DNA from 2 places in the Gordonia pseudamarae genome. Region 2 is predicted to be linked to the other one. Evidence: predicted binding sites of a transcription regulator. Region 2 holds the regulator's gene; the other holds the start of a gene.
What was found. The regulator LexA, encoded in region 2, represses DNA repair genes until DNA is damaged. The targets are predictions, from matches to a motif close to CGAACANNTGTTCG.
Positions count from the first base shown of each region.

Region 1: GII31_RS07165 (error-prone DNA polymerase) is a predicted target of LexA. The motif match lies at 1,282-1,295, and genes of this name have one in related genera.

Region 1 is NZ_CP045809.1:1,618,217-1,621,632, forward strand. Features, by position in the region: gene GII31_RS07155 (DNA polymerase Y family protein) at 1-587, shown strand, start outside; gene GII31_RS07160 (hypothetical protein) at 787-1,191, opposite strand; gene GII31_RS07165 (error-prone DNA polymerase) at 1,309-3,416, shown strand, end outside.
Region 2 is NZ_CP045809.1:2,201,168-2,204,583, reverse strand. Features, by position in the region: gene hrpA (ATP-dependent RNA helicase HrpA) at 1-189, shown strand, start outside; gene nrdR (transcriptional regulator NrdR) at 255-740, opposite strand; gene GII31_RS09730 (LysM peptidoglycan-binding domain-containing protein) at 920-1,228, opposite strand; gene lexA (transcriptional repressor LexA) at 1,629-2,312, shown strand; gene ptsP (phosphoenolpyruvate--protein phosphotransferase) at 2,388-3,416, opposite strand, start outside.

The sequences.
Region 1 (3,416 bases), 580 kb from region 2:
GGCTCACCGGTGGCCGTGGCACCCATGGGCAGCGCCCGGATTCGCCGATCGCATTGCTGCGGATCGATCCGGTGGAGGTGATCGATTCGGGTGCAATGCATTACACCTTGTCGGGGCACGGTCTGCCCGAGTCGGAGTCGGACGGCGAACGGGCCCGGGCCGTGCTGGCGCGAGTACAGGGACTGCTCGGCGGTGACGCGGTCAAGATCCCGGTGCTCAGCGGCGGGCGAGGCCCGTCCGATCAGGTGAGGCTGGTGACCCTGGGAGAGGACTCCGTGCCCCACCACGATCGGTCGGCACCGTGGCCGGGACGGCTGCCGCAACCGTCCCCGGCCACCCTGGCCGAGGCGGCCGTCGCGGTGCTCGACCCGGACGGCGATCCGGTGCGGGTGTCGGCGCGGGGTGCGTTCAGCGCCGAACCGGCGCTGGTTGTCGGGCACCGCACATGGTCGGTGCGCTGGTGGGCGGGCCCCTGGCCCACCGGTCTCGACGGAACCGCCCGGGCCCAAGTCCTCCTCGACGACACCCGGGCTCTCCTCCTGCACTACCGATCTGAGCACTGGATCGTGGAGGGGATCTACGAATAGTCTTCGTGCGCAACAATTCCCTTCGGCGCCAAACGGATATCCTTCGGCGGCTGGAACGCTCCTGCCGAAATCGCCGTCCTGTGGTAACCGAGTCGCGTATGTCGCTCACCGGGTATCAGCTCAGCGAAGTACGGGGCGCCCGCCCCGACGAATCGGGACGGGCGCCGCACCATGTCTCTTGACCAGCATGGCCTACATATCAGTTGTAGCTGACCCCGGCCGGTCCGACGAAGACCGTCTGATTGTTGCGGGTCGGCTTGATGTTCTGCGAAACCGCATGTGACATCAGGAAACGTGACGGTTTGGTTTTCGGTTTGGACTGGCTGCACCAGACCTGCGCCGACACCGATTGAGACTGCTTCAACGTGACCTTCGCATAGATCAGATCGTCGCCATAGTCCCAAGTGGATGTGTAGGTCGCCCCGACCGAGGCCTTGATGGCCCAGACCTTTCCGGCTGGACCGCAATTGCCCTTGCTCTTGGGGAAGGCGATATAGACGTAGCCGACGGGGCCGGCCTCGGCATCACCGGCTTGCAGCGCCCCGCCGGCGGTCACTGCCAAGGCGCAACCGATCGCGACTGCGGATCGACGAATGTAGTTCAACGGTGGGTATCTCCTCTGCCTGAAATGATTTCGTGAACGCGGTATCGAATCATGGTACCCAAGGGTGTAACGCCGGGTGGACCTCAATATCGAAAGTGTGTTCGATATGGTGGGTGGATGGGATGGAACAACGGGCCGCCGACCTGGTCGGAGATGGAGCGGGTGCTGTCGGGACGGGCGCCCGGGCCCGGCGGGCGGATGGCCGAGAACTATGTGCCGGGAGACGGGAACGACTCGCCGGCCTGGTCGCGACAGCGAGGTGCATTCACCGCCGACGACATCGAGCGGCGGGTGTCGACGGTCGCCTACGCCGAACTGCACGCGCACAGTGCCTACAGCTTTCTGGACGGGGCGTCGATGCCGGAGGAGATGGTCGCCGAGGCCCGCGGGCTCGATCTGAAGGCGCTCGCGTTGACCGATCATGACGGCTTCTACGGGGTGGTCCGGTTCGCCGAGGCGGCCCGCGAATACGGGATGCCGACGGTGTTCGGGGCCGAACTGTCGCTGGAACGCGACGCCACCCGCACCGGGGTGCCCGATCCGCCGGGTGAGCATCTGCTGGTGATCGCCCGCGGCGGGGAAGGCTACCGGCGACTGTCGCGGACCATCGCCGCGGCACACATGGCGGGTGGGGAGAAAGGGCTGCTGCGCTACGAACCCGACGCGCTTCCCGGCATGGCCGCAGGTCACTGGCTGATTCTCACCGGCTGCCGCAAAGGCGCGGTACGCCGGGCACTGGAGCGGGCCGGGATACCGGCCGCGCGCGCAGAACTGCGCGTGCTGATCGACCGGTACGGCCGCGACAACGTGGTCGTCGAACTGACCGCATCCGGGCTGCCCGACGACGACGAACGTAATGCCGCCCTCGCGTCGATCGCCGCCGAGTGCGCGGTGCCGACGGCGGCCACCACCGGGGCGCACTTCGCCGCGCCGGATCGGCGGCGGTTGGCGATGGCGGTGGCGGCGATCCGTGCCCGCACCGACCTGGACACCATCGAAGGCTGGCTACCGGGGGTCGGCGGCGCGCATCTGCGCAGCGGCGACGAGATGAGACGTCTGCTGCCCGGGTGTTCCGAGGCCATCGACAACGCGGTGGGTATCGCCGCGGACTGTGCCTTCGAACTCGGCCTGATCGCACCGCAACTGCCGCCCTTCGACGTCCCCGACGGGCACACCGAGAGTTCGTGGCTGCGGGAACTGACGCTGCGGCGCGCGCGGCGGCGCTACGGCACCCCGGCCCAACACCCCGCGGCGTACCGGCAGATCGACCACGAGCTGGCCGTCATCGCCTCACTCGACTTTCCCGGTTACTTCCTGATAGTCGCCGATATCGTCGACTTCTGTAAGGATAACGACATCCTGTGTCAGGGCCGGGGGAGTGCCGCCAACTCGGCGGTCTGTTACGCACTCGGCATCACCAATGTCGACCCGGTGGCCAACAAGCTGCTGTTCGAGCGATTCCTGTCACCGGCGCGCGACGGCCCGCCCGACATCGACGTCGACATCGAATCCGATCGCCGCGAGGAGGCGATCCAGTACGTGTACCGGCGTTACGGCCGCGACCACAGCGCGCAGGTGGCCAACGTGATCACCTTCCGGAGAAAGTCGGCGGTCCGGGATATGGTACGGGCGTTGGGTTTTGCCCCCGGACAGCAGGACGCGTGGAGCCGCGATCCCGACGACGCGCCGGCGGCGGTGACCGAACTGGCGGGTGAGATAGTGGGCATGCCCAGACATCTGGGTATCCACTCCGGCGGTATGGTGATCTGTGACCGGCCGATCGCCGACGTATGCCCCACCGAATGGGCGCGCATGGAGAACCGCAGCGTCCTGCAATGGGACAAAGATGATTGCGCCGCAATCGGTCTGGTCAAGTTCGATCTACTCGGGCTCGGGATGCTGTCGGCGCTGCACTACGCCATCGATCTGCTGGCGCAGCACAAAGGCATCGTCGTCGACCTGGCCGAGCTCGACCTGTCCGAACCGGACGTCTACGAGATGCTGTGCCGCGCCGACTCCGTCGGGGTGTTCCAGGTGGAGTCGCGGGCGCAGATGGCGACGCTGCCGAGGCTGCGGCCCCGAAACTTCTACGACCTCGTCGTGGAGGTGGCACTGATCCGTCCCGGACCTATCCAGGGTGGTTCGGTGCACCCGTATATTCGGCGGCGCAACGGAAAGGAGAAGCCCGACGTCGAACATCCGTCGATGTGGAACGCTTTGGAGCG
Region 2 (3,416 bases):
ATCGACCGGGTCATCGAACATTGGAACGCGCGGCTGGCGAAGGTGCCGGACGCACGCCGGGACGCCGTCAACGACGCCGCGCAGTGGCTGGTGGAGGAGCTGCGCGTCGGGCTGTTCGCCCAACGCCTGGGCACCGCGTACCCGGTGTCCGAGAAGAGGATCATCAAGGCCATCGACGCACTGCGCTGAGCGGACACCCCGGTGACCGGACGCTCGCGGTGACCGGATGTCGCAGTGACGCGACACGCCGAAGTCTAGGCGCGGTCGGACGCTGCCCGGGCCGGTGCGGCGGCGCCGGACACACCCCGCAACTCGTCGATCTCGCGCTGGAAGTCCTCCACCGAGTCGAACGAGCGATACACCGATGCGAAGCGCAGGTAGGCCACCTCGTCGAGGTCGCGCAGCGGCCCGAGGATCGCCAATCCGACCTCGTTGCTGGGTATCTCGGCCGATCCCGAAGCCCGGATGGACTCCTCGACCTTCTGTGCCAGCAGTGCCAGCGAGTCCTCGTCCACGTGCCGGCCCTGACATGCCCGGCGGACACCCCGCATCACCTTTTCCCGGCTGAACGGTTCGGTGACCCCGTTGCGTTTGACCACCGACAGCACCGCACTCTCGACCGTGGAGAAGCGGCGGCCGCACTCCTGGCATGCCCGCCTGCGCCGGATCGCCTGCCCTTCGTCGGCGACACGCGAGTCGATGACCTTGGTGTCTTCGTTGCGGCAAAACGGGCAGCGCATGTTGTCCTCATGACCGTTGCGGGGCGCACCGGCGCACCGCGGAACGGTCACACCGTGTCGGTTTCCGACTGGACCCTGTGGCATGAGAATACCGCCGTCCGGCGACGGGTTCGATCCAGCCCTCAAGCCGGCTACCGCCGCACAGCGCATGTTTATCGGCTTTCCGGCGTGGTCCCGGCTCATCGGTACCGCGGAACGAGCAGCGGCTGCCCGACCGTCAGACCCGAACCGGCCAGGTCGTTGAGCTCGCGAATCTGCTCGGCGACCACCTCGACGGGATGCTCCGGGGCCACCCGCGCGGCAACCGCCGACAACGATTCCCCCGAGCGCACATAGACAAGTGAGCTTCCGTCGGGGTCGGGGGCGACCACGGCGGCGTAGTTGTTGCCGACCACGATCAGCACCCACACGAGCACCGCCAGCGCGGCACCGACCAGCACCGCCGCCGTGACCGCCCGGCGCCGGGCGATGGTCTCCCACGAAGTCATCCCCCGCGGATCGTGTGCCGGTGCGGCACAACGGGTCCCCGCCGGCCGGGTGCGACCAGGCGGCGCCGGGCGGCCACCGGCGTCACGCCGGCCGACCGGGCGCTCCCGGACACTCCGGGAACTCACACGCACATCGCCGCGGGGTGCGTCGGCACGTCGCGCCGGGCGGCGGACCTGGTCTGCGAATGTCGCGGGCATGGCAACCACCTCCGAGGTTGTTCGATCAGTTGTTCGATGAACTGATGTTCGATTATTACCACGGGGGTGCGACAAAGTCGCCCCTATCTCGAACAAACGTTTGATACCAGCGGAAAGTTCGTCTACGCTGACGTTCGAATATCTCAACGAATCAAGAGATCAACCCACGCGCGGCAGGCCTGACCGACAGGAGAGAACATCCATGAGTGAGAAGACCGGCAAACCGTCCGGCACAACCGATGTCGCCGTGGCGGAGAAATCGCTGACGCCGCGCCAGCGTGCTGTGCTGGAGGTTATCCGGACCTCGGTGCGCGAGCGCGGGTACCCGCCGAGCATCCGCGAAATCGGCGACGAGGTCGGCCTGGCCTCGACCTCATCGGTGGCTCACCAACTGCGCACCCTCGAACGCAAAGGCCTGCTCAAGCGCGACCACAACCGTCCGCGCGCGGTCAACGTCCAGGACGCCCACCAAACACCCGCCGCATCGTCGGCCGTCGACGACGCGCTGCCCACACCCACTTTCGTACCCGTGCTCGGCCGGATCGCCGCCGGTGGACCGATTCTCGCCGAAGAGGCCGTCGAGGACGTGTTCCCCCTCCCGCGCGAACTCGTCGGCGAGGGTTCGCTGTTCATGCTCCGGGTGGTCGGCGAATCGATGATCGACGCGGCCATCTGCGATGGCGACTGGGTGGTCGTCCGGCAGCAGAACGTCGCCGATAACGGCGATATCGTCGCGGCGATGATCGACGGCGAGGCCACGGTCAAGACATTCAAACGCAAGGACGGCCATGTGTGGCTGATGCCGCACAACGAGCACTTCCAGCCGATTCCCGGCGACGACGCCGCGATTCTCGGCAAGGTCGTCACGATTCTGCGGCGCGTGTAGTCCAGAACCCGCCGACCCGCACCGCCCCCGGGCCGTTGCACGGGCCGATCGGGGTCGGTGCCTATTCGGTGTGGCCTACAGCACGATCGCCGCCACCGCGGTACGCGCGGCTTCGGGATCGGCTGCCGCCAGCGCTGCCTGCGCGGCCTCGCGGCACTGATCGCTGGTCGTCTCCGCCAGCCGCGCCCCCACCGCCGCGGCGGCCACCGGCGCACTCGACAACGATGTGATGCCCATACCGACCAGAACACACGCCAGCAGTGGGTCCGCGGCGGCCTCCCCGCACACGCCGACAGGTTTTCCGAGATCCTGACCGGCCCGCGCCACAGTGGCGACCAAATGCAGAACCGCCGGCTGCCACGGGTCGGTGAGCGCGGCGAGTTCGGCCGACATCCGGTCGGCGGCCATCGTGTACTGGGTCAGGTCGTTGGTGCCGATCGAGACGAAGTCGACCTTGGACAGGATCGCGGGTGCGAGCACGGCCGCAGCGGGGATCTCGATCATCACACCGGCCACCAGCCCGCGGCCGCGTACCTCGGCGGCGAACTCTTCGGCCTCGCGAGCGTCGGCGATCATCGGCGCCATCACCCACGGTGTGACGCCCGCGGTTTCGGCGGCCCGGCCGATGGCGTCGAGCTGGTGGGCACGGATCTCCGGGTGTACCGAGGCGATCCGGTTACCGCGCACACCCATCGCCGGGTTGGGCTCGTGTTCCTGAGAGACGAACTTCAGCGGTTTGTCCGACCCCGCGTCCAGTGTCCGGATGACAACCTTGCGGCCGTCGAACGCATCGATCACCTCGCGGTAGAGCGCGGCCTGCTCATCGACGGACGGCTCGTCGGCCCTGTCCAGAAAGGCGAGTTCGGTCCGGAACAGCCCAACCCCCTCGACGGGATGGGCGGTCGCCGCCCGTGCCGAGGTGCCATCGGCCACGTTGGCCAGCACGGACACGGGGTGTCCGTCGGCGGTGCGGCCCGGACCGGTCCACGCCGCGGCCGCCAGCGCGGCGCGCCTGCTTTCCTCGACGCGGGACCGGGCCCGGGTCTGATCAGGTTCGATCTCCACGACGCCGGTGGTGCCGTCCACCAGTACCGCGGTGCCCGC